2 regions of the Geomicrobium sp. JCM 19037 genome follow, and region 2 is predicted to be linked to the other one. Evidence: predicted binding sites of a transcription regulator. Region 2 holds the regulator's gene; the other holds the start of a gene.
The links. The regulator Rex, encoded in region 2, represses fermentation and respiration genes when NADH is low (regulators of the CRP and FNR family bind a similar motif). The targets are predictions, from matches to a motif close to TTGTGAAATATTTCACAA.
Positions count from the first base shown of each region.

Region 1: a site for Rex is predicted at 13,510-13,527, ahead of JCM19037_RS10285 (cytochrome ubiquinol oxidase subunit I). Genes of this name have one in related genera too.

Region 1 is NZ_BAWZ01000015.1:31,597-47,923, forward strand. Features, by position in the region: gene JCM19037_RS10230 (ABC transporter ATP-binding protein) at 1-1,190, shown strand, start outside; gene JCM19037_RS10235 (CAP domain-containing protein) at 1,387-2,496, opposite strand; gene JCM19037_RS10240 (nucleoside deaminase) at 2,745-3,137, opposite strand; gene JCM19037_RS24270 (N-acetyltransferase) at 3,134-3,376, opposite strand; gene JCM19037_RS22670 (hypothetical protein) at 3,324-3,602, opposite strand; gene JCM19037_RS10250 (TIGR04104 family putative zinc finger protein) at 3,623-3,946, opposite strand; gene JCM19037_RS10255 (aminopeptidase) at 3,964-5,175, opposite strand; gene cydD (thiol reductant ABC exporter subunit CydD) at 5,328-7,049, shown strand; gene cydC (thiol reductant ABC exporter subunit CydC) at 7,046-8,758, shown strand; gene JCM19037_RS10270 (TraB/GumN family protein) at 9,920-10,618, opposite strand; gene JCM19037_RS10275 (hypothetical protein) at 10,628-10,864, opposite strand; gene JCM19037_RS30055 (hypothetical protein) at 11,025-11,120, opposite strand; partial or broken gene JCM19037_RS10280 (cytochrome d ubiquinol oxidase subunit II) at 11,125-12,137, opposite strand; gene JCM19037_RS10285 (cytochrome ubiquinol oxidase subunit I) at 12,134-13,474, opposite strand; gene JCM19037_RS10290 (hypothetical protein) at 13,821-14,096, opposite strand; gene JCM19037_RS10295 (alpha/beta hydrolase) at 14,142-14,753, opposite strand; partial or broken gene JCM19037_RS10300 (ring-cleaving dioxygenase) at 14,831-15,779, shown strand; gene JCM19037_RS10305 (class I SAM-dependent methyltransferase) at 15,899-16,327, shown strand, end outside.
Region 2 is NZ_BAWZ01000030.1:11,525-27,851, forward strand. Features, by position in the region: partial or broken gene ribH (6,7-dimethyl-8-ribityllumazine synthase) at 1-73, shown strand, start outside; gene JCM19037_RS15715 (PLP-dependent aspartate aminotransferase family protein) at 227-1,366, shown strand; rRNA gene rrf (5S ribosomal RNA) at 1,453-1,569, shown strand; tRNA gene JCM19037_RS15725 (tRNA-Met) at 1,580-1,655, shown strand; gene JCM19037_RS25890 (hypothetical protein) at 2,403-2,579, shown strand; gene JCM19037_RS23215 (AIR synthase related protein) at 2,516-2,776, shown strand; gene JCM19037_RS23220 (thiamine-monophosphate kinase) at 2,773-3,375, shown strand; gene tsaE (tRNA (adenosine(37)-N6)-threonylcarbamoyltransferase complex ATPase subunit type 1 TsaE) at 3,390-3,845, shown strand; gene JCM19037_RS28665 (hypothetical protein) at 3,842-3,973, shown strand; gene tsaB (tRNA (adenosine(37)-N6)-threonylcarbamoyltransferase complex dimerization subunit type 1 TsaB) at 3,960-4,544, shown strand; gene rimI (ribosomal protein S18-alanine N-acetyltransferase) at 4,561-5,007, shown strand; gene tsaD (tRNA (adenosine(37)-N6)-threonylcarbamoyltransferase complex transferase subunit TsaD) at 5,024-6,043, shown strand; gene JCM19037_RS23225 (DUF1722 domain-containing protein) at 6,051-6,545, shown strand; gene JCM19037_RS15760 (MFS transporter) at 6,590-7,765, opposite strand; purine riboswitch at 7,845-7,944, opposite strand; gene abc-f (ribosomal protection-like ABC-F family protein) at 7,968-9,842, opposite strand; gene JCM19037_RS15770 (redox-sensing transcriptional repressor Rex) at 10,058-10,699, shown strand; gene JCM19037_RS24515 (twin-arginine translocase TatA/TatE family subunit) at 10,718-10,879, shown strand; gene tatC (twin-arginine translocase subunit TatC) at 10,924-11,694, shown strand; gene JCM19037_RS15780 (DUF4305 domain-containing protein) at 11,833-12,021, opposite strand; gene JCM19037_RS15785 (CPBP family intramembrane glutamic endopeptidase) at 12,018-12,638, opposite strand; gene groES (co-chaperone GroES) at 13,024-13,308, shown strand; partial or broken gene groL (chaperonin GroEL) at 13,363-14,999, shown strand; gene JCM19037_RS15805 (glycerophosphodiester phosphodiesterase) at 15,510-16,327, shown strand, end outside.

The sequences.
Region 1 (16,327 bases), on a different contig from region 2:
CCCAAGTGCAATTCAGGAAGCAACAACAAGCGTTAGGCACACTTAATGGGTACGTTGAAGAGAGCTACACGAATCACTCACTCATCCAAGCGTATCATCAAGATGAGTCGATGAAATCTAAGTTCCAACATCACAATACTTCCTTATATGAGGCCAATTGGCGATCGCAATTTCTTTCAGGGCTCATCGTGCCCTTGCTCAACCTCTTGAACAATATCATCTACGTCGTTATTGCGATCATAGGTGGAATCTTCGTCGTTCAACGTACGATTGCCATCGGTGATGTTCAAGCACTCATTATGTATATTCGCATCTTCACCCAGCCGATCAACCGAGTCGCAAACATTACGAATACAATCCAGGCGACGATCGCTTCTGCCGAGCGGGTATTTCAAATTATCGATCTCGCTATGCCTAATCATGCGAACGGAACAGCCGTTCCAGAAGGCCATGGAGAAATCTCATTTGAACATGTGTCGTTTCAGTACGACGCAAACAAACCCGTTCTAAAAGACATTAACGTAAACCTAGAGGCTGGTGAGGATGTAGCGATTGTCGGTGCATCCGGTGCGGGAAAAACGACGCTCGCTCTTTTGCTATTACGGTTCTATGAAGCAAACGAAGGATCAGTTTCTATTGATGGTTTAGATATTCGCACCATTGAAGAAGATGCGCTCCGAAGGCAAACGAGCATCGTCATGCAAGATCCGTGGCTATTTAGTGGTACGATTCGCGAGAACATTACGTTCGGGCGGCCCCTGTCTTCTGAAGATGACATGATTACAGCCGCCGTCCAGGCTAGAGCGGATGCATTTATACGCAAGCTTCCAAATGGGTACGATACACACCTTGATGAACAAGCTTCCGGGTTGTCTGAAGGTGAAAAACAACTACTTTCGATCGCTCGTGTCATGCTCAGTGATCCCCGCATTCTCATCTTAGATGAAGCAACAAGCAATGTGGACAGTCGGACTGAATTACAAATTCAAAAAGGACTTCAACAACTAAAACAAGGCCGAACGACCGTAACCATTGCCCACCGTCTGCACACCATCCAAAATGCTGATCGCATTCTCGTCATGCAAGGCGGACAGATCGTTGAAGATGGCGCCCATGAAACACTCGTTCATAGCGGCACGCATTACCGCCAGCTGTTTAAACGAGAACTTGACGCAGCTAAAGAATTCTAAAAGCGCCGCCTCCTCTTATCACGGTGAAGTCCATCTGCTTCCTTATAAATCAGTTTGGAAGCAGATGCAGCACGGGTAGGCATCTGCTTTCCCATAATTGATAGCCACATCACCGCTCACTGAATGACATCGACAAAAACGATGAACACCATCTTTACATGGTGTTCATCGTTTTTTCGTTACAATCTTTCATTGGTTAAGGACTAAAGAATTTCTCCGTATAATACGGTTGATCTTCTTCATTAAATGCGACACCGACTCCGAGGGCGTCGAAGTGACCTTGCAAAATGTTCTCGCGGTGCCCTGCAGAATTCATAAGTCCTTCGTGGGCAAAGATGCTGCTCCATTGTCCGTACGCAAGGTTTTCACCTGCGGTTCGGTAGGAGATGCCGTCGTCATCCATGCGATCGAACGGTGATTCACCTTCTGGATTCGTATGGCTGAAGAACTGTTGGTCTGCCATATCTTGGCTATGGTCTCTCGCTGTTGAACGAACGGCTTCGTCCCACGTTAACGGTGCGAGACCCCGTTTCACGCGCTCCGCATTCGTCAAGTCAAACAGCTGATATTCAAACCCGTCTCTTAGTGACTCGTCTTGGGCACGATACATCGCACTTCTACTTTGTTCAATTTCTTCATCAATGATTTGCAGCGCGGTTACCCGACTTTCCTCATGCACGTCATAAAAGACGGTAACGTATTGATTTTCTTCAGCGAACACATCATGTTCGCCGTCTCCATCGAGCTGATATCGAATGAGCCCTTTTCTTAAGTAAGATTCAGGCTCACCAAGTTCCCCTCGCACATCTTCTTGAAGACTGCCAAATGAAAGATCGCTCGTCGATGAAATTAAGTCTTGGTTCGTATATAAGCCACGCACTTGCTCTTCCTCGTCATACATCACCTGCACATAGTTGTGATATTGATCGTGGTACGTGACCCATTCCAAGCCGTATTCACTCAGTGAAGACCGTTCAGGTGAACCTACTTCAGCTTCAACATCCGACCGATCGTCGCCCATTTCAATATTATGGATGGAGAACAATTGATCCGTTGGCTCGTGCAAATCTGGATCTTCGACATCTTCAGGTGGTTCATCTGTGTTGCCTGTAATGGCATTGATGACCGAATGAATCATACGGTTAATATCTTGGAATAGCTCTCTCAGTTGAAAATCATCTGCAATCTCTTCCCTTGACTGATTAATCGTATCCCATAGCGTTGATTCTTCAGCTGCATCGGCAGCTCCCGGATTTATATAGAAAAAGGTAATCGCAAACATAAACACATACAGGGATCTTTTCAAATTGGATACGCTCCTTCTGTATACCAAACTCGCCTCATAAAAATGAACGCTGTTTTTCTCCCTTACGTTACACATGTTCCTTTTTCTACTATACACCGTTTCCGCCGCCGATAATCCTTGTTAACGAAATTGAAAGAATTTCGCCGTTGCCTAAGGGAACTTTCACTTTGATTTGTGTCTTCTATTATGTAACGCTTTTACTTGATCAAAAAACGCGTCCACTGGGCCATCAACCCGTGCATCAACGATCACTTTATGAATCGGCAACGGGTGGACGACTGTGCTCGTACTCCCGAATTCTCGCTTCCATTCACGTAATTGGCTTGATGACGTGGCGTACACAATTCGCCCCATCCCTGCCATCGCATGAGCGATGCACACATCGGACAATGCTCACCTGACGTATACACGGTAGATTGGTGTCTCTCTTCTTGATTGAGATGAACAGATGCAAAGCGAACGAGCTCAATTTCTGGATGTTTCGTCACGTCCCCTGAGGATACACGGTTATAATCCTCGGCAAGAATTGTACCGTCTGCGGATACGAGGACCGAGCCAAACGGGTCATTGCCCTCGGCCAACCCTTTTTCGGCAAGAGAAACCGCACGTTCAAGATAGTGGATGTCTTGTTCTGTAATCATGCCCGACTCCTCCTTATGTCTTTTTTCATTATAATATTCGTCTCTTCGTAGTCGAGTTTCTCGTAAAGACGCCTTGCAACATCGTTATGGCCAAACACTTGCAACCCGAGTCGAGAAATGCCCATCTTCGTTGCCAGCCGCTCGACTTCTTGCATCGTTTGTTTCCCCCATCCTTTTCCTTGATGTTCAGGGGATAGGGAAATATCGTAGATAAACTTCGTCGTCTGATACTTTGGCAAACCAAACGAGACCTAGCGGGGTTTGTTCATCGTACACGTCGTACAGAAAGTGTCCGGTCGTTTTATCAAGGTGTGGCAACAACCGCTCGTACGTCGCTCGCGCCCGCTCTTCTGCCCCCTCTTCTTTCCACGTTCCGGATTTCACATTTTCTCGGGCGTACTTTCTAATAGCCGTTTCCACGTAACGCTCTACATCTTCACTGTTCATGCGAACGAGTGTAACCAAATTTCTCCCTCCAGCCATCATTAGAATGGCAAGTATTCTTCATTTCCTACTTCCATGAGCAGTGGAAAGACCGCAATCACTGCTACAGCTAACACGATAAACACGCTCATAATCCCTAAAAAAGACAGACTTGTAAACAAGCTAAGTACTGGGATCATGAGCGGCAATATCGCAGTGATCACACCTCGCTTCTTAGCGCGCTTCGTTAAGTATTGAGGTACGTGACAATGAGAACAATTCATATGATGAATACGCGTAAAAAATTGCTTCAAACTCCATCGATAGCTCCATAATTGTTGGCAATTTTCACAAATCAGAATCGTGATCACCTCCTCTTTACACATGTGTGTAGCGTAGCATACTAAATTTGCCACCGTCCATGCTCCATGATCAGAACCGTCCGTTCTGCTTTCAACCCGTACACGTTCATCTGTTCACTACCGATCATTACGTCTTCATGAATGGCTGATTCGTTCATCCCTACTGCCATTCGTTCTTCCACACTCATCTGCTCACCGTCATATAAGTTGTCTACATACGCTCCTCCAAAAGCGATGTGTGAAGCCGCATTTTCATCGAGCAACACATTCAAAAATGTTACGCCTGTTTTTGCGACGGCTGCATCTGCAGCAACGAGCGCAACCTCTCCGAGCCTACTCGCCCCGTCATCGGTTTGCAAATAGGCAAACAAGCGAGCATTGGGAGGTTCAATGCGCACGAGGCGGCCTGTTTCAAAGAACAACTGCAAATCCTCAAACGTTTGCCCTAGCAGATGCACCGGTTTCGTCAGCGTACAAAAGCCGGTTACTCCTCGTTTGTCAGGCATCGTCCACACTTCTTCTACAGGAATGTTAGAAAGAAACACGCGCCCGTCTTTCGTTCGTTCAGACCCGCCGGTCCACCGATGCCCATCAATTAACGTCACGGTCAAATCCGTTACTGGGCTCACAAATCGCAACGCGTCAAACAGTGCATCATTGAGCAATGCGACCTTTTGTTTAAGCGCTTCATCACGACGCTTCCAAGCGAACACCGGGTCTGTTTCATATGCGCCACACACATTTAGGATGAGCGACCACAATTGCTCAAGTGACTGCGCTTCGCTTAGATCAGGGAACAGCTGCACCGCCCACTCCGTTGTTGGCGCACAAACGACGACCCATTTGTTATGATTTTCCATTCCGAATTGCCGCACCGGTCGCATCGCCCGTGCTTTCGCCTGACGGACGGCCAATGCTCTCTTCTGTAAATTCTCATCGGCGTACTGTGAAAATGTCGGTGACGTGATCGTAATCGTGGAATACCCTGCCTGCATATTGTTTTTTTCATTCGTGACGGCAACCTCTGGGTATGTATGAAGAAATTCTTCGTGCACGTGCTCGGTTCTCGCATCCTCAATGCTAGGGTCGCGTACGTCGAGCTCCACATGTTGGGCACCTCTACGATACGCCTCTTTCACAATTTCTTGCACGAGCGCTAGGTGCTCCGTGTGACAGTTGACGCGCACCAGTTCGCCCGGTTTTACCCGAATCCCGATCTGTATGATGATTTGGGCATACGCACGTATACTCATGAGTTTCCCCCTTCCGTTTTCTGTAATCATGACAAATCCGTTACTGTTCTGTGATAGAAATCGCAACATTTGGTGATTGTAAGGCGTAATTGTATGAAAGCTAACTGATGAGCTATAAAATAGGATGTAAGAGGTACGATAAGGAGGCTTTTGTGAACGCACGACTGAATCCTTACCGACGAAAGATGTACATGATGTTGCTCATCACTGTTGTTACAGGTGTAGCAATCATTACGCAAGCATATAGCATTGTTTTTATTATTGATGGCTTATTTCTGCAATCTTCGACGTTTCAACAGATTGCCCATCTACTTGTTCTACTCGTTGCTGCGTTATTCCTGCGCACGTTTAGTCGCTTTCTCATTCAACGAATGGGGAGCAGGATTGCCTCAGATGCGAAAGTTCGACTTCGGGGTCGTTTAATTGAGCATTATACGAATGGCGCGATCGTTGGGAGCAAAGAGGCGCATACCGGTCAAAAGACGAGCTATTTCCTCGATACGATTGATGAGACACAAAACTACTATAGCAAGTACATTCCACAAATGGTGCAATCGCTAGTAATTCCACTCATGATTCTTGCCGTCATCTTCTTTGAACATTGGGCGAGCGGACTGATTATCCTTATTACGGCTCCGTTTATTTTTATTTATATGATCATTATCGGCATGAAAACTGGCGATAAGTCGCAAGAACAGCTCGATCAGATGGCCAGTTTTTCTGGGGTTTTCCTCGACACGTTACGCGGTTTGAACACGATCAAGCTTTTCGGGCAATCTGAAAAGCAACGCCAACGCATTAAAGAGAAGAGCTTAGCGTTTCGTGATGCGACGATGAACGTGCTGAAAGTGGCGTTTAGCAACTCTTTGGCGCTAGAGTTCATCTCGATGCTAAGCATCGGTATTATTGCGCTCGAAGTTGCGATTCGCATGATCATCGTGCAAGACACTTCATTTGTTTCAGGTTTTCTTATGCTCATTCTCGCGCCCGAGCTTTTCAATAAACTGAAAGAACTAGGCACAGCGTTTCATCAAGGGAAAACGAGTTCAGGTGCACTTGATAAAGTGGAAGAACTTGTGAACAATGATCGCGGGGAGCCGGTCGTTTGGGGAGAGCAACCCGTCGCAACCGAACAACCCCCAACACTCACGCTAAAAGAAGCGGCGTTTCGCTACGATGATCGGTTCGCAATTGAAGCGGTTGACTTTCATGCTCGTCCGTTTGAACGAATTGCGATTATCGGCGCCACTGGATCAGGTAAATCTACGCTTCTTCATATGCTTGGCGGCTTGTTACCAATTCACTCCGGCGCTTATTTCATTAACGGGGTCGACCGTGAGCAGCTGTCTGTTGCGTCTTGGTTTAAGCAACTGAGCGTAATCAGTCAGGATGGCTATTTATTCGCTGGCACAATTGCGGAGAACATCGCGCTCGGTGACAACGATCCGATCCGGCATGAAGCAGTGTTTGAAGCAGCAACTGAGGCCGGTGTGTACGAGTGGATCACACAGCTTCCAGACGGGTTTGATACTGTAATTGGTGACGGAGGCCGCGGACTATCCGGTGGTGAACGTCAACGTGTGTTCATTGCACGAGCTTTCTATAAGAAACCCGCGGTCGTTCTGTTTGATGAGCCGACGACCGGGCTCGATTTAAAAACAGAGCAAGTGCTCCAATCATCGTTGTTACGACTCAATCAGAACTCGACTGTGATCGTCGTCGCTCATCGCCTTTATACGATTCGACAAGCAGATCGGATTGTTTTCATGGACGAAGGAACCGTTCGTTCCGTCGGCACTCATGAAGAGCTGTGGCAGAGCGATCCCCTTTACCAACAGATGATCCAGACACAACAAGGAGGAGAATCGTCATGAAAGCTCTCATTCCTTATGTGAAGATGGCGTTTGCCGAAAGGCGTGATATGCTCTTATCAATTTTGACTGGATTTATTGCCGGAATCGCAGCGGTAAGTCTCTTTTCGGCAAGCGGTTTGCTCATCTCTCGAGCCGCACTCACGCCCCCGATCTACACACTCATGGTGATCGTTGCGATCGTGAAACTGCTCGGTGTGACCGCCGCCATCAGCCGCTATGGTGAACGCTATTTTTCACACCGTGCGACATTCACAATGTTGAGTAACATCCGCCTCAGGGTATACGAAAAGTTGGAACCCGTCGCATCTCGCGTATTGTCAAAAATTCAAAGCGGTGACCTTATGTCCCGAATTGTTGGGGACGTTGAGTCGTTACAACACGTGTTGTTGCGCGTCATTTATCCACCCGTCGTCATGCTTACTGTATTTATCGCAACGATTACGTTTACATTCACGCTTTCTTTCGGTTCTGCGGTTGTTATTTTGGCAGGCTTTGTACTCGTGCTCGTCGTCATTCCAACACTATTTTTTATCGGTCACCGTCGTGTCGATTCTAAGCTTCGCCAAACGAGAGGCGAGCTTTCATCCGAAACAGCCGAGTTTCTTTCTGGCTTCAAAGAACTCGTCATTCACGGCGCTTCCGAGCAACACAAACATGTTGTTCACGAAAAAATTAATGCGTATGAACGGGAGAAAGAGCAGTCCGAGCGAATGCACATTTGGAGTGAGTTCGCCATTGGATTTCTCTCACTCATCGTCTCTGTTGGCGTGCTCGCGTTCGCTGGGTTTCAAGTCGCAGAAGGAAATCTCGCCGGCACATTGCTTGCCATGCTTCTCATGATTTCACTCACCGTTTTTGAACAAGTCACACCGATGGCGCTTTTCCCGTACTACGTGCAGGAGAGCAGTCAAGCCGCCAAACGGCTGGAAGACATTGATGAGGATGCGCGTACAGAACCGTCATTTACTCCGTATGACGGTGATTCACCCCCGAGTATTCAGTTTGATCGGGTGAGCTTTTCGTTTCCAGATTTCCCACGTCCAGTGCTCGAGTCCGTTTCGTTTGCCATCGCCCCTGGGAGCCATACCGCCATCATCGGAGCAAGCGGCTCAGGAAAATCGACGATTGCATCGTTGCTCCTCAAGTTGCAACCTGTTGACGATCAACCGATCTACTTGAACAACACCCAGCTTGACCATATTGATGAGCAAGACGTATGGCAATCAAGCAACGTGTCGCTTCAGTCCAACCAATTCTTTGTAGGTAGCGTAAACGAGAACTTGGCAATGGGCAACGATCAAGCAACAGAAGCCGAAATGACCGATGCGCTCAAGAGCGTCGAACTCGACCATTTGAACTTGAGCGACGCCTTGCATGAAAACGCCGCAAACCTATCTGGTGGAGAAAAACAACGGCTCGCACTCGCTCGCCTCTTCTTGCGGGACGCGTCACTGTGGGTGCTCGATGAACCGACGTCATCATTAGATGCCCTTACCGAACAGCGCATGCTCGACCAAGTGTTTAGCCGTACTGAAGACGCCACCGTCGTGCTCATTAGTCACCGACTCACCGGTCTCGAACAAATGGACCAAATAATCGTCGTCGATCACGGACAGATCATAGAGGCAGGGTCGTATGACGAACTCATTGCGCAGAACGGCTATCTAAAGCAGATGAAAGACCTTGAGAGTGAGTTGTTCGTCGGATAAACGTGTCGGCTGCGGCACACTCTATGAGCTACTCGTTAACTCGAACGACCGGGCTCGATCTATGTGGGGAAATCAACAACATAGAGCGTTGCGAGCGTCAATTATCCCTTCATAGAACCGTCTATGTGGGATATAACATGTCTACGTGGGGATTCCGGCTAAAAAGGCGTCCTCTATTGAAGAAAATCCCATCAAAGACATGGTCTATGTGGGATTTTCTATTTATAACAAGCTAAAGACTGGTATACGTTTTTCCGTGGACGTAAACTTTTCGGCTCCGGCTCACTACAACTCCGTTTATGTTGCAGGTTGCTACGGCCGCGCCTTTTGGCATTAGGAAACTCGCCTCTCTCACGATCATTTTACATCTATATAGAATGAACGTAACAGTTTCTTGATTTGCACGGTTGGAGGGGTAGCCCCGGTGCTAGGTGCCATTTTCTGCGCAGTTTGTTGTTGCTTTCCACTGCAGGAGGATGGTTGTACTCTGGAGCATAAGTGCGGCATCGGTGGCCAAAAAACGCCCACTGGGTTTTCTTGACACTCCAGAGCATAAGTGCGGCATCGGTTCGGTGCACCCCTCCTGGATAAGGTGTGTGGAAAAAAGTCCAAATGCCCCATAAATTCATTTATGTGACATTTGAGAAAGAAAAATCATGATTTAAACGTGAATGCGCACATAAACGAAGTCAACTGTCACAAATTGCAGGATTTGTGACAGTTGCGTGCCGAAAGCGCCCAGTTTGCGGGCTGGATCGTCACATACGTGACCGGACAACTCACCCTTGCACCAAGTGGCGACCCTAGGTCATGACTTTTACCCTTCAGCAAATGTTTTCCGTGTTGCCCCAACCTTGCAGTGACAAACAACGATCGGCAGCGACGTTGTCGATGTGCAGCGAGATGAATTTCAACACACAATATGCAAGCACTCACCCGTAAAGACCGATCTCGGTCATCCGATTCAGTGAATTTATTTTCCTTCTACTTATTTTCCATTATATACCACGACCGGTTCACTAGCAGAAGCTGAACGACATGCATTGGTTGTCTGATTTTCAGCAACGTCGTTCACGATTCGTAATTTCCTTAATACAGCGCTATGGAAACACCCGACCCCGGTGATTTCACGTTCTATGGTCAGAGTAGGGTGTATAACTACTAATTGATGCGTTCCACCGTATATCCTCGCTCTTCAAGAAAGTCTTGAACGCCTGGCTCGATAAAAAAGTGGAATGCGCCGATGAGCGCCAAGTAGGTTTGCCCGTCATCTTCTTGCAAGATTTCATCAATAATATCCGCATTGCGCTCGTTTCGATCCCACAAATACACTCGGTCATACTCTTCCCCATACGTCACTTCTTCCCAATATTCAATTAACGGTTCTTCTTCTCCTGCTAGCCACATTTCAACCAAGTCATCCCCATCTACATCTGGCATATCGACGTCCTCGGGGTTCATCACATCTTCAAGTTGTTCAAGTTGAAGTTCGAGGGACTGCTCATTCAATGCGAGCAAGCTAATTATTTGTCCTTCAAGCTCCTCAATTTCTTTTCCGTCTTCAACGGCACGTTCGAGGTAATGCCAATCGACGCCAGCATCAAACGTCGCATTTCCTTCTTCCTCTTCTTGAAGTCCGCTCGTAATGTACCACGGTTCCAAGCTGTTGACCATCTCTTCTGGCATTCCTTGAGCTTCCATGATGGTGACGATCTCTTCATACATTTCCTCGTCAATCACATCTTCGAGCAACGTGTCGTCATCAAAGGTAATCAAATCCATCATCTCTTCTTCATTTAAGCCCCCTGACGTCCATACGGGGCCAGTCAATTTCAGGAAGCAGCACATCCGCTTCATCATAAGCGGCTTCTAGTTCTGCGTTGAGAGGTACATGTCAGCAAACGCAGTATGAATCGTGCCTTGCAAGTAGACCGTCGTATCCCCTTCCTCGATCTTCCAAAGAAAACCGCCGCCCTCCCCTTCTACGGTCTGTTCTTCTTCTGATTCAGGGGCATCTGCTTCTGCTTCTTCGGTTTGTTCCTCTTCATCCGTTGCACAAGCGGTCAAAAGTACGAGTATTCCCATTCCAGCTATCCATTTTTTCATGATCGTTCCTCCATCGTTGTTTTTCTGTTCACCCTCTATATACACAAATAAGACCCAGTCAAAACTCGAAGGTGGCCGTTCGGTTATGAAGAGTCCAAGAACGGTCGTGAAGCGGCTCAAAAAGAACGCCCCATCACATTGGATGGGGCGTTCTTTTCTGTCACGTTTTATCTTTTGAGGCTACAAAGAAGGCAATCACGATCGCTGCGATGAGCACAAGGAACGGAGCAACGAGAATGAGAAAGTCATCTAGCATCGGCTCAACCCCTCTTTCCTTTTACATACTTGTCATCAAATAAGAAGAGACGGACAAGCAAGTAGAGTGACGGCAATAACAACAACATGCCGAGGCCAAACACGACGATGAGCGAGATGGCCATCGCATCATTTGTAAAACCGTCGTAGATCGTTAAATACGGATACAAAATATATGGGTAATGGGAGATGCCGTACCCGAAGAAGGCGAACGCAAATTGTCCAATCATGAGCCAGACCGCGAGACCAAACTGTTTCGCGCGCACAATGAGCACGAGCGTCGCTACCCACAATACGAATGAAATGGCGAACATCCACCATAGATTTAGAATGCTTTCGAAGTGATGGATGTTGTGATTTCGAAGCTCCACAATGATTCCGCTTGCGGCGACAATGAGTGGCACAGACCAAATCATCGCGTACTTTCGCATGAGTGATGTGGCTTTGCCGTCGCCGGTTTTATTGGCATACCATGTGAGAAATACCGATGAAATATATAAGACAGCACGATACTCAACACGACGATCGCCACGTGAGCGGACTCGTAAATAGTCCTGTGTAATCGAGCACCGGGTTGCCATCTTCGAAATAGACAAACCCGCCTTCCGAAATCGTGAGCACGACCGATAGAGACGCAGGAATGAGAATCCCGGACACCCCATACATAAACGCATACCCTTTATGACCTTTGGCACCGTATGATTCAAACGCATAATACGAGCCGCGGATCGCAAGAAGGATAATCGAAACACTTGCTGGAATAAGCAGTATCGTTCCGAAATAATACGCACTGTCGGGGAAGAAACCAATGATCCCGACAAAGAAGAACACGAAAAACACGTTCGTAACTTCCCACACCGGCGACAAATACCGCTGAATGACTTTGCTTAAAATGTGCTGTTTGCCTGTCATAATACTATGCGTATTAAACACCCCGCTCCATAATCAATGGAGCGACGATGATATAAAAGAAAAGGAAGAGCCATAGTACGGAAATCCCTACAACTTCTAAACTCATCGCTCATCCCCTCCTGTAAACTCCTCGAGTTCTTTTTCCACCGGCTTACCGCGGAACATTTTGCGTAAGACGACGATTGTACCCACACCGAGGATGAAATAGAGCAACACGAAGCCGATGAACACAAGGTCTACATAACTGGCGGTCGTTGCCGCTTCGTCTACCGTCATAATACCTCTTAAAATCCACGGCTGACGACCGACTTCAGACATCCACCAACCTGCTTGAATCGCTAAAAATGAGAGCGGACCTCCGAGCACAATGAGCCAGCGATACCACTTTCGATCGACAAACTGCCAGTTTCTCCACTTTGCGACCACATATACGAAGGATAGCGCAAGCATGAACATCCCAATCGTCACCATCGTATCGAAGAAGTAGTGGATAATAAGTGGCGGCTGCAATTCTTCTGGGAACTCTTCCAGCCCGGTCACTTCCGCCATTGGATCGCTGTACGCAAGTATACTTAGCGCATAGGGAATTTCAATGCCGTACTGAACTTCTTGGTTGTCATCGAGTATCCCCCATAAAATGAGTGGCGCCGCTTCTTCTGTTTCGAAATGCCACTCGGCAGCGGCTAGCTTTTCCGGTTGGTGCTCTGCCAAATACTTACCGGAAAGGTCACCAATAAGTGCTGTTGCAATCGCAAAGACGAAACCAACCTTCATCATGACATTTAATGATTTTTTGTAATACGTTGTATGGCTTCCCTTCAGCAGGCGAAACGCCGCAATTGCTGCCAACATAAAGGCGACCGTCATATATGCGGTTGCAAGAACGTGGGTAACCTTCGTTGGCATAGAGAGCGTGAACATCGCCAGCAACGGGTTAATGTCAACCATTTCTCCGTTTACGAGTTCAAAACCGCCAGGTGAATTCATAAACGAGTTCACAACTGTAATAAAGAACGCACTCATTGCCCCACCGATCGCAACAGGCACAAGTAACAACAAATGCTTTCTTTGATCATCAAAGCGGTCCCAAGTATATAAATAGATTCCTAGAAATATAGCTTCAAAGAAAAACGCGAACACTTCCATAAATAGTGGAAGGGCAATAATATGTCCAGCAAGCTGCATAAAGTTCGGCCATAAAAGCGCGAGTTGCAAACCAATCGCAGTACCCGTGACGACGCCGACCGCAACGGTGACGACGAACCCTTTGGCAAGCCTTCTAGCCATAAGGATGTAGTGAATATCATCTTTACGGATTCCTAGCCAATGAAAGAGCATAATCATGAGTGGCAGCCCGACACCCACAGTCGCATAAAATATATGAAAAGACAGTGTCAATAACGTTAACAGTCGACTCATCAAAACCGGATCATCAATAAACATCTGCTGCCTCCTTTTTCGATACGACCCGAAAAAGATTGTGCACAACTTCACAATCTTTTAGTTTTATTATACCAGCTGTATATGTAGGATGACATGTGTATGGTTTGACTATTTTATGAATGTCTAGACACAGTTTTAAAATTTGTCACTCGTCGTCATCATCTAGCTATACCCGTTTTTATTTACACGGTACACCTGCAAATTTGAACGTGTAGGCAGCGCAGCATGTGACCAGGTGGAATTTACGGTTCCTACCGCTTAGAAACGTGAATAAAACCAGCTCATGCAATGTTGTACGAGCTGGTTTTATTGGGGTGTGAATGCTTTTTACATGGATGTGCACGTTTTAGACACGAGAGCGCACCTTTTCGACAAAGAAGTGCACCTTTCCGACACCGATGTGCTCACTTTCGACAAAGAAGTGCACCTTTTCGACACCGATGTGCTCACTTTCGACACGGGAGTTGGTATTGTACCTAAGAGGTAGACCCATACTGGTTGTATTTGTGACACGCGTAGCTGTGGGGCGACGCGCAAACGGCATGTGCTCGCTTTCGACATGGATATGCACGCTTTCGACACCGATGTGCTCACTTTCGACACCACAGTGCACGCTTCCCACCGCGCACCCTCTCGCTCCGCACCTTGCACAGGAACGTCCCTGTTCTTAGTGGCTAGCCAACCCTTTATTCCACCAACTTGCTGCAATATCTACTTCTTTATTCGTTAACTCATGACCGTGATCGGTGAGTTCCACAGTTACATCCGCACCGAAGGTTTCTAATTGCTGTCTAAGGGCATATGCCTCTCCTGGCGGGGTAATTGCATCTCGAGATCCACTCGTCATGAAAATTGGCATCCCGCTAAGATCACTTCGCTCGGCTTCAGGGTACAGATGGCTCGGGTGAAAAAGGAGAGCCGATGAAAAGAGCTCGGGTTGCTGAAGAATCATGTTTACGGCCAAGTTCGCACCATTTGAATAGCCTAACAGATGAATATGTTTGCGGTTCACTTGGTTATGCTGGACGTAATCTTCAATGACGTGTAGTACCTCTTCGGTACGTTGATTGATTTCTTCTCTATCAAACTTTCCGTCTGTCTGCCGCTCAAAATGACGAAACCCACCGTGGTCACGCACTGACCCGCGTATTCCTAACACTGACTGCCTTACGTCAATTTCCCCTACAACGCTGAGTAAGTCGCTTTCTCTCCCCCCACTTCCGTGAAGTAGCACAAATGTGTGTGGGTGATCCGTACTCTTATGAAAAAAATGCTTCATCGTTATCGCTCCTTCCCGTTTGACTTTCTATCAGTTTACATTTAAACTGACAATAAATCAACTGTGAGGTGAAAGGTATGAAATTACGCGGTCAACACCATATTTCATCGTTAACAAAAGATGCGAAAAAGAATCTTGCCTTTTATCGGAATGTACTCGGAATGAAACTCGTAAAGAAAACCGTCAACCAAGACAACACGTCGTTTTATCACTTATTTTATGCTGATGAACAAGGTACCCCAGGCACTGAGGTTACATTTTTTGAGATTCCAAACCTCGCCCAAAAACATGACGGCACAAACACCATTAACGACATATCTTTACGCGTGTCTTCCGTCGCTGCGCTTTCATTTTGGAAAACTCGCTTTGAAAGGTACCAAGTGACGCACAATGAAGTCCAAACGATGAACGACACCGCTGTACTTCCTTTTCAAGACCCTGAAGGCACAAGATGCTTCTCGTTGCCGACAGCGACTTGGACGACAAACGGGAATCGTCTTCACCTGAAGAGATCCCGGATGACTACAACATCTTAGGCTAGGTCCTGTGCGCTTGAAAGTTCAATACGTAGAGCCGACGAGCGACGTATTAACTGACGTGCTCGGCTTCACGAAAAAAGGCGAATATAAAAACGGTGAGCATCGAGTTTTTGTATTTGAAGCAGACCAGGCAGGTTTATCAGGACAAGTACATGTCGAAGAAGATAAGACCTCACCAAAAGCAAGAGAAGGAAGAGGCAGTGTGCACCACGTCGCATTTCGAGTAGAAACCGAAGAAGAACTCCAGCAGTGGGTAAAACGAATTGAAGATGAAGGCTTTCAAACGTCAGGCTTTGTCGACAGGTATTATTTCCGTTCTCTCTATTTCAGAGAACCCAACGGTATTCTGTACGAACTGGCGACGGATGGACCAGGCTTTGCAATCGACGAACCCGTTGATCAATTAGGAAAATCTCTTTCTCTCCCTGACTTTCTTGAACCCAACCGAAAGGAAATTGAAGCAAAACTCCAGCCGCTGCAAACGTAATGACCGGCCGCCCGTACGTGGGCGGTTTTTTACGTTCATAAATTCGGCCATGCCCCGAACACATTTTCCAATTTTCTTAGCGTATAAATAAAAGAAATCCTCGTCATAAGGAGGTTCGAATGAATAAGCTACACAAGTACTTTGAATCGAATGACGGACGATTAATTCATAAATGGATCCATTACTTTGACATTTATGAGCGCCATTTTGATCGTTTTGTCGGAACAGACGTTAACATTTTGGAAGTCGGTGTGTCACACGGGGGGTCGCTTCAAATGTGGAAAGAATACTTCGGAAAAGGTGCCACCATCTACGGACTAGACATTAACCCCGTGTGCAAATCCTTTGAAGAAGAGCAAGTGAACATTATTATTGGCGACCAAGGCAATCGCACCTTTTGGCAATCCATTAAGCCTACCTTACCGGAAATGGACATCATTATTGATGACGGCGGGCACTTCATGCACCAACAGATCATCACCTTTGAAGAAATGTATCCATTGTTGTCTGCAAATGGCGTCTTCCTCATCGAAGACTTGCACACAAGT
Region 2 (16,327 bases):
GGGGATTAAGCATCCAAACACAGGAAATGAAGCCGCGCGCACAGTTGTTGAAATGGCGACATTGGAAGTGTAGGGAAGCAAATTTTTGGTTCTGATTCTATACTAGCGAAGTATAGAGTCAGAATCGAATATAAAGAATACTATGTCATATTTTCTCACAGATTTCTTTTTAGTCATCGTTTCCGACATTCGACTGTGATAAACTCGAAAAAAGGAGTGAGTCACCATGAAGCATTTCGACTGGAGAGTTATTCATCAAGAGTCTGGGAAAAAGAATCATTTACATAGTAAAGCAACTCCGATTTATCAGACGTCAGCCTTCGCTTTTTCAGATTTAGATGATTTGGAACAGTTTTTCTCTCCTGAAAATGAACGGTACATGTATACGCGCTATGGAAACCCGAATACAGACGAGTTAGCAGATCTTGTTGCCGGTTTGGAAGAGGCGCCCTCAGGTGTGGCTACGTCATCAGGAATGTCCGCGATCCTTGCAGGTGTGTTAGCTGCTGTAAAACCAGGAGATCATATGCTCATTCCAGAAGATGTGTACGGGGGGACGTATGACCTCTTTCACAACTTTCTTACGGACTGGAATGTTCAAATAAACACGGCCTCTTTTGCCGATAAGAACAATATCCTTAGTGCATTAACAGAAAAGACAACGCTCATTTTTGGAGAGACTGCAGCCAATCCCCTTCTAAGGGTTGAAGATATTGAACAACTCACGCAAATAGCTAAGGGTCACGGCGTCAGGGTCATGATCGATAACACGTTTGCGACGCCATATTTTGTTAAGCCTTATATATTAGGGGCAGACTTGGTCGTACATAGTGCAACCAAATATATTGGTGGGCACAGTGACGTTACCGCGGGCGTCCTTGTCGGAGAATCATCGTTAGTTGAGCAGGCGAAGAAAAAAGTCATCCAGTTAGGTATGAATGTCAGCCCCTTCGAAGCATGGCTCACGACACGAGGATTAAAGACGATCTCCGTTCGAATGAATCAACAAAGCAAAAACGCGGCAGAAGTGGCAACATTTATGCAAGAGCAACCAGGAGTGAAGGTGTACTATCCAAACACCTTAAGTGATCATGGTAATGGAGCGATGGTAAGTTTCGACCTCGGCCATCAATTTGATGCGTATACATTTTTTAAGAGCTTACAATGGATTCGAATTGTACCCACATTGGCAGGAGTAGAAACGACTGTTTCTTACCCGCTAAAAACATCCCACCGCAGCATTCCGAGTGATTTGCAAAAACGCTTAGGTATAACGGAAGGACTTGTGAGAATGTCTGTAGGCCTAGAAGATAGCGGGGAAATCATTGAAGAATTGCGCCTTGCTTTAGCGGCTGCAAAAAAATAAATAAACTTTTTTTTCTAGATGCCTTGCATTATCTTTTTTTCCATGATATATTATTACACGTGGCGTTGAGAGACACCACAAACGAATCTGGTGACATTGGCAAAGAGGTCACACCCGTTCCCATGCCGAACACGGAAGTTAAGCTCTTTAGCGCTGATGGTAATTGGGGGGCAGCCCCCTGTGAGAGTAGGACGTTGCCAGGTTTTTTCACATCGCGGGATAGAGCAGTCTGGTAGCTCGTCGGGCTCATAACCCGGAGTCGGAGGTTCAAATCCTCCTCCCGCAACCAATTATTCTTTAGATTGTAGTACTCGAAGAGTGCAACCAATTAACTTTCGACACTACGTCGAATTTTTTTCTTCTCTGCGAGAAAGAATTGTAGTGCCTGGAAGGTGCAACCAATTTTACCCTCGACACTACGTCGGCTAAACTTCGAAGCAAGAGGGGATAGTGGTACTGAGTGAGTGCAAACAATTAATATTTAGATTGTAGTACTAGGAGAGTGCAACCAAATTACTTTCGACACTACGTCGAATTTTTCCATCTCTGTGAGAAAAGGTTGTAGTGCCTGGAAGTTGCAACCAAAAATACATAGCTCAATTAAACATACAAACGACAAATCGTTTGTTTTTTTGTGTTTAAGCGAACCTACTCATGTGACGATGCTGCAGATTTTTAGTGTCCAACGAAAGCATAACGCTAAGTAACTGTGTGTGCCTATTTGCGATAATGATCCACTGCATAGAGTAACAACGACAAAAAATTAGCGTTCGCAATGGGTCGGGCTCTGCTCGATAATGTGTGTGGGGATTTTACTTATTATTATCCAGAACACTTACGAAATCCCACCGTAAACGCGCTTATGTTGGCATTTACGGTTCTTATGTGGGGATTTTGGAAAAATGAGAGAAGTTCTTCCTCCAAATACCCTCATGAACCGCATTTTGGGGCAGTTTTACAATGCGTGTACTTTCGTGTACGTGCACCAATTGTATGCTAGAATATTGGTTATGAGCCTTGACTTAAAGGGGTATAAATGATGGATGAATTTCGCTTAATAGAACGGATTCATAATATAATTGAAGATAAACAGCCAGGTGTGCGTGTCGGAATTGGGGATGATGCAGCATTATTCAGCCAAATGCTGAATTGGAGACGATCTGTTGTGTCGACACGCTATGCGAAGGTGTGCATTTTAAACGATCAACGATGAAACCGGCAGACATTGGCTATAAGGCGCTCGCTGTAAACATTAGTGATGTAGCTGCAATGGGTGGAAAGCCTAAATACTATCTTGTATCCATTGCTGTTCCTCGTGGTTGGTCTGATGATGAAGTTCTTGAAATTTATGATGGAATGCAAAGCTTGGCACAGCAACAAGGGTTCATCTCATTGGCGGTGACAGTGTGACATCAAAAAGTGAACTATACATATCTGTGACGGTTCTCGGTGAAGTGGCAAAGGGAAGGGCGTTACTTCGAAGTAGTGCACGCGTCGGTGATGTTGTTTTCGTTACGGGTTCATTAGGAGGTTCAGCTGCAGGTCTCGAGCAGTTATTAAATCAAGATGCTAACCCGAACAAAGCATTTGTTGAGGCGCATCAACGACCGCTGATGCATACTGGGGTTGCGCAAATGTTCACCGAGAATTCAACGAGAATGGCATTGAATGACATCAGTGATGGTTTATCAAGTGAAATATGGGAGATTGCTGAAAGTAGTGACGTTCATATTGAACTTGAGGAAAGCAACATCCCGATGCCAGAGTTGATGGAAGAGACGTTTGGGCGCGAACGATCTTTACGGTTTGCCTTTAACGGTGGTGAGGATTTTCAATTGCTAGGTACGGTTTCGAAAGAGGATTGGCCACGTATTGCTGAAGAGGCAAAACGTATAGGAGATCCACTTACAATAATCGGTCATGTCATCGGAAAAGGTGCAGATGTGACGTTAAACTCGACCACACAAAAAACACGCCTTGTGCGTGAAGGATATACACATCGTTCTTGAATAGAGGTGAGGGCATGAGAGAATACGAAATATTGACGAATGATACAGAAGAAACGATGCGTCTAGGGGAACAGCTAGGACAAGTCGCCAAACCAGGGGATGTTTATACGTTGGACGGGGATTTAGGTGCAGGGAAAACGCATTTTAGTAAAGGCTTTGGAAAAGGCCTGGGTGTTCAAGGGAATATCAATTCTCCAACATTTACCATTATCAAAGAGTATAAAGGAAGGCTTCCTTTTTACCATATTGACGCGTATCGCTTGGACGAGAGCGATGAGGAAGATCTCGGTCTCTCTGAATTTGTTGATGGAGACGGAGTAACAGTCATTGAATGGCCATCACGATTGAGCGTACCATTGCCTGAAAATACCGTTCATATTACCCTCCAACGACTTGGAGAGCAAGAGCGACGTTTACAAATCAAAACAAATGCTTTGCATTATACATCTGTGTTGGAGGTGTATGAATGATGATTCTTTCTATGGATACATCCACGTATGTGTTAGGTACTGCAATCGGTACAAACAGCGAGATTGTTGCAGAGTGGACGACGTACAAAAAAAGAAAATCACTCTCTTCGCCTCATGCCAGGCATTGATGAGGTGATGAATCAAGCGAATCTGGAAATGAAAAATCTAACCGGCATTGTTGTGACGACGGGTCCTGGATCATATACAGGGGTGCGTATCGGCGTCGCTACGGCTAAGGCGATGGCGAGTTCATTGGACATCCCCTTATATGAAGTATCTTCACTTGAGCTGTTAGCCCAAAATGGGAAGTATACGAGCACCGTGATTTGTCCGTTTATTGATGCTAGACGAGGGCAAGTATATGCTGGTTTGTATGAATCAAATGATGGAGAAGTTTCTCAAATCCGTGAGGACGAGCTTGTGCTGATGAGTGATCTGCTAAAAGAACTGGACACGCTCGAGCGCAACGTTCTTTTTCTAAGTTTAGATCTAGAAAACCATAAAGAACAAATCCAAGAAGTTCTTGGCGAACGAGCAATATTTGGAGGCGCGACAGACAACCGCACGAAGCCAAGTGAGATGATCCATTTGGCAAGTAAAAAAGATGCTGCAACGAATGTAGACACGGTTGTCCCCCGGTATTTGCAATTGGCAGAGGCGGAGAAAAATATCCAGAAAGAATCTCGTGATGATGGGTAATGGTGCTCGCGAATTGGTGAACATTAGACGGATGACGGTTGCTGACATACCGGCAGTACTCATCGTTGAACAGGACGTATTCACGATGCCGTGGACAGAGCACGCATTTGTTAATGAGCTTGTGAAGAATCCGTTTGCTCATTATTTCGTGTTAGAGTTAGACGCACGAATCGTCGGATATGGTGGTGTTTGGCTCGTCATGCAAGAAGCGCATATCACGAATTTTGCTATCCATTCTTCCGTGCAAAGGCATGGGTATGGTGAACAGTTATTTCAAGAAGTTTTGGAGACGGCAAAGCAATACGATACGAGAAAGATGACGTTGGAAGTTCGCACGAGCAACACGGCGGCACAACGGTTATATGAGAAATTTGGATTTGTGAAGACGGGGATCGAAAAAGGATATTATACGGATACAAAAGAGGACGCTTTTGTTATGACGCTTGAAATGGAACCTAGTTAGAGAGGAAGATGGAGCATTGTTAACCCCTACAATTCTTGCTATTGAGACGAGCTGTGATGAGACAGCCGCAGCAATCGTTCGAGGTGGAAAAGAGATCTTGAGCAATCAAGTAGCGTCGCAAATTGCGATTCATGAACAATTTGGAGGCGTTGTGCCAGAGGTTGCCTCTCGTCACCACGTTGAAAATATGACAACGGTGATCAAGCATGCACTAGCTGAAGCGAACCTTACGTATGATGATATTGATGCTGTGGCGGTTACTGAAGGCCCTGGCCTAGTAGGTGCTCTGTTAGTCGGTGTGAATACGGCTAAAGCGGTTGCGTATGCACACAACTTACCACTGCTTCCAGTTAATCATATTGCAGGTCACATTCATGCGGCGAACTTGGTTGATACGATTGAATACCCTGCGATGGCACTTGTTGTTTCAGGTGGACACACGTCTTTAGTCTACATGGAGACAGAGGGAAGTTATGAGGTTATTGGCGAGACAAGAGATGACGCTGTTGGTGAAGCATATGACAAGGTAGCTCGCACCATTGGTCTACCGTATCCAGGCGGACCACACATTGATCGGCTCGCCAGAGAAGTGGAACCAACGATCGATTTTCCTAGGTCATGGTTAGAGGAAGATACGTATGATTTTAGTTTTAGCGGATTGAAGTCATCGGTCTTAAACTATGTGCACAATCAAAAGCAAAGAGGCGAAGACATTCACGCAGAAGATATTGCAGCGAGCTTTCAAGCAAGTATTGTTGAGGTCCTCGTAGAAAGGGCATCGCGAGCGGCGCTCTCTTATGACACGAAACAGCTCATTGTTACAGGTGGAGTGGCTGCAAATCAAGCGATACGCAGTGCTATGAAAGATAAGATGGAGCGTATCGGTGTGCAACTCATCATCCCACCTTTATCTTTATGTACGGATAATGCAGCCATGATTGGTGCAGCCGCGTTTGTAGAATGGAAAAAGAAGAACGTTGCTGATTTGAAATTGAATGGGGTACCAAACCTTGCTCTTACTACAGATGTGAGGTGAAAACAGAATGTCACGAATTACTTCTCGAAAGGCGGTATCTAAAGCCGCTGAAGCTGTATGGGCAGCAAATAAATACTTCGTCCTCGCTTGCTCACAATCAGCATATCGGGACATTCGCCATCATTTACGTCCAAACGAACGCGATGTGAATGCTGCGTTTCTTCGGTTAAAGGAAATTGACAGGACGTATAGAGGAGTGCCGTCCGCGGACTTGCCTGAGCTGTCCAATGCGCTCTACCACCTGCTCGGATACTTTAAATCTGATTTACTCACCGAAGAGCGTCAATATCTTCATACTCGAGTAAAAGAAGATCCTGAGGAAGTTCTCGAGAAACTGGAGACGTACACATTTGCGTATGATAAGACGTATTTAAAAAGTTGCCGCCTATGGCAACGTGATCGTTCTTTCTCCCTTGTCCCTGTTGGTTTAAAGATTGAAGGAGAGCTAAGCGAAGCTTACGTTTGGGACTGGCAAGGAGATTATATTTGCGATGATAATTGATTAAAAAGCCAGCCTATAGGTCGACTATAGGCTGGCTTTTTGTGTCACTTTACTTCTGCTGACTGTTGAGTATAGTTCAGTTGTGGTCTGCGTAATGAGACGACTGCAAAACCAAATGCAATTAGAACGAGAACCGCTCCGAAGCTTGCGAGACTCATTACTGTTCCTGTAAATGCAAGTACGAGTCCTCCAACTGCTGAACCGATGGAGATTCCAAATTGCAAAGCGGAAGTGTTTAAACTTTGCTGGATGTCGGATGTTTTTGGCGCCGATTGAATTAAATAGTTTTGCATTGCCGGAGTGAGTGCCCAGCTTAGGCCACCCCATAATGCGGTAAACACGAGGAACATTAATAGATATCCGGTCGTGAAAGGGATGACGAACAGCACGACGGCAAATGTGGATACGACAGCAAGTATGGACGTTCTTGATCCAAACTTGTCACTGAGTACACCGCCGAGTGCATTCCCGCCAATAGATGCTACACCAATGATTAGATAAGAAATACTAATCCATAGCGGTTCCATCTGAAACGCTTCTTCAAGAAATGGTGTGAAATACGCATAAAGCACGTAGTGACCGGCGAGCATGAACAACGTAACTAAATGAGCAGTGCTAATCTTGATGCTTTTCAACGATTGTACTTGCTCACGGATCGGTACAACTTTCTCCACAGGCATCTTCTCAATGAGCAAGCTCACAAGAATAATTGAAAGCAAAGATAGAAGGGCAATGCCTAAAAAGACCGTTCTCCAATCCAATACTTCTGTTAGGAATATACCTACTGGGACACCAAAAACGAGAGAAGAGCTGATTCCCATAAACACAAGGCCAATCGCTTTTGCCCGATGGCTAGGTTTTACAATTTTCGCTGTTATGGTTAACGATAAGACGACAACTAGAGCCGTACTCATGGCTGTAATAACACGGGCAATCATAACGAGAGCGAAAGTCGTACTAAAGTACGTCATGATATTTCCAAGGGTAAAGATAATGAGTGCAATGATATATAATTTCTTCCGTTCAACTTTCGCAGTTATTGAGATTAATACAGGTGCTGAAATTGCGTAAACAAGGGCAAACACGGTAATGAGCTGACCAGCAGATGCAATGGTTACATCCAAATCAGCAGCAATGACAGGCAGTATACCCCCAACGATTAACTCCACGAGACCGACTGAAAAAGCTGCGGCGGCGAGAATGTACACTCTCCAATTCATACAAACAACCTTCTTCCTGTTTAGTAGTGATGGCGTTCATCATCGTTCAGGAAGACATAAAAAAATTCCTGATTACAAAAATGAAAACAGCCATTTTTGTAATCAGGAATTATCGGTTCCTGGTAGAGACCCTCAAACCATATCATTGAGGTTATACAACAGTTGATTATATTAGCACATGTCTTAAGCATTGGCAATCGTTTTATGATTGCAATTCCTGCCATTCTTCCAGGAGTTCTTCAATCTTTCGTTCATTTTGTTCGATATCTTCTTGGATCTTTGTCGCCCGAGCGAAGTCTTCGTATACGTCGGGCTGGAGAATAAGTGCTTGTAATTGTTCGGTTTCCGCCTCTAGTTGTTCAATTGCTTCTTCTAACGTATCAATCTGTCTTTGGCGTTTGCGCGCTTCTCGTTTATCTTCTTTGCCTTGCATAAAATCTTTCTTTGCGGTTTGCGATGATTCAGGTGGGGCGGCATTTACTACACGGTCGTCAGTAAGTTCAGCAAGTCGCAGTCGTTCCCGCTCTGCTTCTTCTTCTTTTTTCTCTAAATAATAGTCATAGTTTCCGAGGTATTCAATAAGGGAGCCTTCATGAAATTCTAGTGTTCGTGTAGATAAACGGTTTAAGAAATAACGATCATGCGAAATGAATACGCTCGTCCCTGGATAATCCAACAATGCCTCTTCAAGTACTTCCTTACTGTCGAGATCCAAATGGTTCGTCGGCTCATCAAAGAGTAGCAAGTTTGCCTTTTTCATCATCAGTTTAGAAAGAACAAGTCGTGCTTTCTCCCCGCCACTCAGACTGTGGACAGGTTTTAGCACATCTTCCCCACTAAATAAGAAACGACCGAGAACCGTACGGATGTTCCGTTCATACACATGGGGATACTCGTCCCAAAGTTCTTGAAGCACGGTTTTATTCGCGTTCAAATCACGCTGTTCTTGGTCGTAATACCCTACAGTTACTTTGCTCCCGTGCAGCACATTTCCGTTTTCGGCTTCAAGACGCCCACCGAGGATCTTCAAGAGCGTGGACTTCCCAGTGCCATTCGGTCCAATCATCGCAACACTCTCACCGCGTGTAATCGCTAGATTCACTCCGGTGAGAACGGGCAAGTCACCATACGAAAATGAGAGGTCTCTCACACTGATCACATCATTTCCGCTCTTTTGTTCAATATCAAAAGAAATCGATGCACTCTTTTGATCAGAGAGGGGAGCGTCGATTCGATCCATTCGTTCTAATTTTCGGCGACGGCTTTGTGCACGTTTCGTCGTAGAAGCGCGAACGAGGTTTTTTTGGACAAAAGTTTCGAGCTGTTCAATTTCTTCTTGTTGTTTGTCATACGCTTTTTGTTGTAATTCTCGACGTTTATCGCGCTCAATGAGGTAATCTGTGTAATTGCCTGTAAAGACGGTCGCTTGCAAATGGGCAATTTCATATACTTTTGTTACGATTCGGTCAAGAAAATAACGGTCGTGGGAAACGACGAGAACAGCGCCATCATAGCCGTTTAAGTAATTCTCTAGCCAAGATAGTGTATGAATGTCCAGATGGTTCGTCGGCTCATCAAGAATGAGCAAGTCTGGTTTTAATAAGAGAAGTTTGGCGAGTGCCAATCTTGTCTTTTGACCACCACTAAGCGTCTGAACTTTTTGGCTGTAATGTAAGTGATCGAAATTTAACCCAGATAGGATGCTGCGAATGTCTGCTTCATAACGGAAGCCACCCTTGTTTTGAAAGGCTTCTTGTTTGTCGTCGTATTCTTTCAACGTCTGTTCATACCGCTCTGGATCCTCAAACACTTTCGGATCAGATATTTGTTCTTCAAGTGCTCGGAGCTCATGTTGAAGCTTAATGACTTGTTCATACACGGTAAGCATCTCGTCCCAAATGCTGCGTGTAGAATTCATGCCCGTGTCCTGGGCGAGAAAGCCGACGTTCACCGATTTGGGCATAATCACTTCACCGCTGTCATAAGACATTTCACCGGTAATAATTTTGAGTAGTGTTGTTTTTCCACTACCGTTGCGGCCAACGAGCGCAACACGTTCCCCGCTTTTGATTTCCATTTTTATATCTTGTAATATGAGTCGACTCCAAATGATTTCGAAATTCGGTCACATTGCAGTATGATCAATGGGCTCATCCTTTTACGCAGACATCTGCGAGACTGTTTAGTCTAACGTTATAAGACAACGTCGGATAGGTCAAGCGTACAGCGACTTTGGTGAAAACATGTTATAATACTAGCTGTAAAGAGAAGACCGATCGTGAGGGAATGCCTATGGAGGAACAACAGAAAATACCCCAGGCAACAGCTAAGCGCTTGCCTTTATATTATCGTTATCTTGAGAACCTATATGGTTCTGGTAAGTTACGCGTGTCCTCAACAGAATTGAGCGAAGCGGTGAAGATTGACTCAGCAACCATTCGAAGGGATTTTTCGTATTTTGGCGCTCTAGGTCGTAAAGGATATGGTTATGATGTTCATTATTTGTTATCATTTTTCCGCAAAACACTCGATCAAGACGAGACGACACATGTTATATTAGTGGGTGTTGGGAACTTAGGCAAAGCGTTGCTTAACTATAACTTTGCCAAAAACAACAACACGCAAATCGTTCGAGCATTTGACAATGATCATTCACTTGTCGGTCACGAAATCGGCGGGGTCACCATTAGTCATATGGATGAACTAGACGAAAAGGTAACAACCGACATTAAAGCGGCAATCCTCGCCGTTCCGTCAGCTGTTGCACAAACGGTTGCAGATCGCTTGGCAAATACAGGTATTCAAGGCATTATGAACTTTACTCCTACGAGACTGAGCGTTCCTGATCACATCCGTTTGCATCGCATTGATCTTTCGATTGAATTGCAATCTTTAATATACTTTCTCAAACATTACCCTCTACAAACAAAGTAATATAAAGGAGGAGACACTATGAATATTGGATTTGGCAGTATACTCGTAATCCTCATAGCTGCACTCATCGTCTTTGGTCCGAATAAGCTTCCTGAAGTAGGACGTGCGACGGGAAGTGCCGTACGAGAGTTCCGAAAGGCAACTCAGAACGTTCTTAACGATACGAAGAAGAATAAATAGATGGAGAACACAATGATTATGATTTGGATGAAGGACGGGTGTAGATGAAACAACAAGACATGACTTTTCTCGCCCATTTTGAAGAACTGCGCAAACGATTAATTATCGTTGCGATTTATCTTGTTGTCGGTATGGCTGGAGGATTTCTAGCTGCGCCTACGGTCATTGAATACTTACAAAATATCCCACAAGCCCAAGACTTCCCGATGAACGCCTTTCAGCTTACTGACCCGTTGCAAGTGTATATTAACTTTGCTTTTGTCATCGGTTTAATCTTAATTGTGCCAGTCATTTGGTATCAAATGTGGGCATTTGTTTCCCCAGGTTTGGCGGATAAAGAGAAGAAGATTACGTTATCTTATATCCCACTTGCGGTTTTGCTTTTCCTCGGTGGTATTGCCTTTTCTTATTATATCCTCATTCCTTATCTATTAGAGTTTTTAGCTAGTATCGGGGACCGACTCAACATTACAGAGCAATACGGAATTAAAGAATACTTTTCTTTCTTATTTCGGTTAACGATTCCGTTTGGGTTCTTATTCCAGCTGCCGGTGCTCATTATGTTCTTAACCCGGCTCGGCCTCATTTCGCCGATGTTTTTGCACCGAATTCGGAAGTACGCCTACTTCGTACTCATTGTTATCGCAGCATTTATTACGCCACCGGAACTGATTTCCCACCTTATGGTTACCGTACCGTTATTGCTACTTTATGAATTAAGCCTCGTCATCTCTAGGGCGGTTTACAAGAAACGATTAAAAGAAGAAGCTGAAGCACAACGGCAAATGGCAGAGTCTGACACATATTCAGAGTAAACCTAAAAAAACTGAGCTCATTCAACTTGGAATGGGCTCAGTTTTATTTTCGTAAAATCATACGTATGTACAGCAAACGACTGTGAAAGGTGATATTCGCCCCAACCATTCGTGGTTGGGGCGAATCGAAAGCGTTCATCATTGATTGCTTTGGCTTTGTTTTCGTTTTTGTAAGTTGTGCCAGGCGAGCATGTAATCAGCCGCGGCAATGCCTATAAATAAAACCGAAAAGAATTCCCAGCCTTCCGTTTGTACATGAACGATCGCAAACATAACAAACAAATTCCCGACTAAGAAATACAATACCGCTAGAATAAGCGGATTCATGAGAAGAACACGCCAATTAACGGTGTAATGAACTGCGTCATCTGCTCAACATTTTCCATCATTTCCAAAACGTCATAGCCTAGATACTCAAGAAGGATCGGTAATGAGGCGACGGCGTTCATGAGACAGTGTGCGATGATCGGGACGATAATGCGGTTCGACATCACATAGACGAAAGCAAAGGCAAAACCTGCTCCTGCATAGACGAAAATATTCGCGATCTCCATGTGAACAATGGAGAAGGCTAAGGAACTCAATCCAGCAGCAAAGAAGAAGTTCATATGTTTGTATAACTTGCCGAAAATCACTTGTCTAAACAAAATCTCTTCCATGATCGGACCGAAAATGACAACCGCAAGCAACATAATTGGAACCGAACTCATGACTTCTAATAACATCATCGTGTTCTCAGATTCACGGGGGGCTCCGTATAACCCAGACTGAATAGCAAATCCGAGGTTCTGACCAATGAGCGCAAGAGCGACACCGGCAAAGATCCAACCAATCGTTGGCCCTATATTAGAACGGGGTTTCTCCGGTCTCATGAGCGGATGTGCGTTTCGAATAAGCAACATCATCGTAACTGCACCGAGGAAAAACGGAATGACGACAGCCATGGACATGGCTGTTTCTAACTCATGTTAGAAAATAAACCAAACACAATGCTCAACGTCAGCGATAGCACTTGGGCAACAATAAATGCGATCACAACGAGCCAGTATCGTAGCGTGTAACTCAAGGAACAAAACTCCTTTAGGTTCGGGAATTAAGAAAAAGCAATTCTATTGTAGCATGTCACAACGCGTATTGTCTGAAACAACATTCGTAACAAAAAAATTTCGTCAACCACTTGCAAAATTTAGGTGAAACTTTTATTATTGAAAGTGGAATTAGCACTCGTCGTGAGTGAGTGCTAATAAATCCCTTGTACAGTCACTGAACCCAGTATAACAACTGAAGAAGAGACGTGCTTACAACATAACTCAAAGGAGGTTGTTTTCCTTGTTAAAACCATTAGGTGATCGTGTTGTTATTGAACTAGTTGAGCAAGAAGAACAAACAGCGAGCGGGATTGTACTTCCTGACTCTGCTAAAGAAAAGCCACAAGAAGGTAAAGTTGTAGCTGTTGGCACAGGTCGTGTCACTGAAAACGGTGAGAAAGTAGCTCCAGAAGTAAGTGAAGGCGATGCGATTATCTTCTCTAAATACGCAGGAACAGAAGTAAAGCACGGAGACAATGAATATTTGATCTTACGTGAAAGTGATATTTTAGCCGTCATCGGTTAAGGAAGTTTCTCTTAGGCTCGCTGCCTAGATACATTTATTTAGGAGGTAATTTCAATGGCTAAAGATATTCGTTATAGTGAAGACGCACGCCGCGCAATGTTAAGCGGTGTTGACCAACTCGCAAATACAGTTAAAGTTACACTCGGACCTAAAGGACGTAACGTTGTTCTTGAAAAGAAATTCGGTTCACCACTGATTACAAATGATGGTGTGACGATTGCAAAGGAAATTGAGCTTGAAGACAACTTTGAAAACATGGGTGCACAACTCGTATCCGAAGTTGCGAGCAAGACAAACGACATTGCCGGTGACGGTACAACGACGGCAACGGTTCTTGCACAAGCGATGATCCAAGAAGGACTTAAAAACGTTACATCTGGTGCAAACCCAATGGGCGTTCGTCGTGGAATCGAAAAAGCTACAGCAGTTGCTGTTGAAGAACTTCAAAAGATTTCCCGGGAAATCGAAGGTCGCGACTCGATTAAGCAAGTAGCATCTGTTTCTGCAAACGACGAAGAAGTTGGCGAATTTATCGCTGAAGCGATGAGCCGTGTTGGAAACGACGGCGTTATTACTGTTGAAGAATCAAAAGGATTCACAACAGAGCTAGAAGTCGTAGAAGGTATGCAATTCGACCGTGGATATGCATCACCTTACATGGTTACGGATAACGAGAAGATGGAAGCAGAGCTTGAGAATCCTTACGTCCTCATTACAGACAAGAAGATCTCAAACATTCAAGAAGTTCTTCCAGTTCTTGAGCAAGTTGTTCAACAAAACCGTCCTATCCTCATCATCGCTGAAGATGTGGAAGGCGAAGCACTTGCAACACTCGTGCTTAACAAACTTCGTGGAACATTCAACGCTGTCGCTGTGAAAGCACCAGGCTTTGGTGATCGTCGTAAAGCAATGCTTGAAGACATCGCAGTTCTTACAGGCGGAACAGTTCTTACAGAAGATCTTGGACACGACTTGAAGTCAGCAACGATTGACCAACTCGGTCGCGCGTCTAAAATCGTTGTTACAAAAGACAACACAACAGTTGTTGAAGGTGCAGGAGCGCCTGACCAAATTACAGCTCGTGTAAACCAAATCAAATCACAAGCAGAAGAAACAACTTCTGAATTTGATAAAGAAAAACTTCAAGAGCGTCTTGCGAAGCTTTCTGGTGGGGTTGCTGTCCTTAAAGTAGGTGCAGCTTCTGAAACAGAAATGAAAGAACGTAAGCTACGCATTGAAGATGCTTTGAACTCAACACGTGCAGCGGTTGAAGAAGGCATGGTTTCCGGTGGTGGTACAGCATTTGTTAATGTGTACAACTCTGTTAAAGCGATCCAAGCTGAAGGAGACCAAGCAACAGGTGTCAACATCGTTCTTCACGCGCTTCAAGCACCTGTTCGTCAAATTGCACACAACGCTGGCTTGAAGGGTCTGTCATTGTTGAGCGTTTAAAGACAGAAGAAATCGGTGTTGGTTACAACGCGGCAACAGACGAGTGGGTAAACATGTTCGACGCAGGTATTGTTGACCCAACAAAAGTAACGCGTTCAGCACTCCAAAACGCAGCCTCTGTATCTGCTTTGTTCCTAACAACAGAAGCAGTCGTTGCCGACCACCCAGAGCCAGAAGGCGCCGGCGGCGGAATGCCTGACATGGGCGGCATGGGCGGCGGAATGCCAGGAATGATGTAGTTCCGGCATTCGAGCTAAATAAATTCAACCCCGAGCTAAATTCTATGAATTTAGCTCGGGTTTTTACTGTTTCAAAGGTTAACTTGCAGGTAGTGAGGTGGGTGAGGACGGATTGTCGAAAGTGTGGACACCTGTGTCGAGTATGTGCACATCTGTGCCGAAAGTGTGCACTTCGCTGTCGAATATGTGCACATCCATGTCGAAAACGTGCACACCCGTGTCGAAAGCGTGCACATGGAATTGTACCTATGGGGTAGACACATACTGGTTGGAGATTTGACACACGTCGATGCAAGGGACGTACATATGGTGCAAACCTTTACACTCATTCTTTTCTTAAATACGGCTAAAATTCGGGGCTTTGTTCAAGTTACCTGTAACAACAATGTCCAACGTCACTTATTCTCCATATATCAGCATCAACTCTTAGTTGCAGAACGAGTAGTTTTCTACTAGTATTTATTATGTTTAAATCATACTAAATATATTACACACTAGGAGGTTTTGCACATGAGAAAGTCATGGCATATGGGTATTGGGACTGTCGGTTTAGTTGCAATAATGACGGCCTGCAGTTCTGATGAAGAGGAAGCAGATGTTGAAACAGGGGATGGGCATGAAACTGAGGAGATAGCAGAAGTAGATGAAGACGAAGAAGCAGAGGATGCAGATGAAGAAGTTGAACAGATGACCGCTCCAGATGATTTCGCTGTTATTGCTCACCGCGGGGCGAGCGGGTATGCTCCGGAAAGTACTGAGTATGCCTTTGATCTTGCACTAGAAATGGACGCAGATTATTTAGAGTTTGACGTGCAAATGACCGCTGATGGCGAGCTTGTTGCTTTTCATGATGATGAAATAAGCCGAACGACAGACGGAGAAGGAGCGATTGGTGATTATACGCTTGAAGAGCTGAAGGAACTAGATGCCGGCTCTTGGTTTAATGAAGAGTATCCAGAGTATGCAGATGAGGCGTATGAAGGCGCAGAAATTCTCACTGTCGAAGAGATTATTGAGTTGTATGGACCTGACGAGAATTATTACATTGAAACGAAATCACCAGAAATTAACCAAGGAATGGAAGAGCCACTCGTTGAGATTGTCGAAGAGGCAGGGCTTGTGGACAACGGAACGGTGCTTTTGCAGTCATTCAGCCCGGAGAGTTTGAAAATGATGCATGAACTTAATGCCGATATTCCACTCATACAACTGCTATGGTGGGAAGTGGATGAAGAAACAGGAGAAATAGAGGAGTGGCTAGATGTCACACCCGCTCCAGTAGATATGACAGATGAACATTTTGAAGAGATCGGCTCATATGCCGCAGG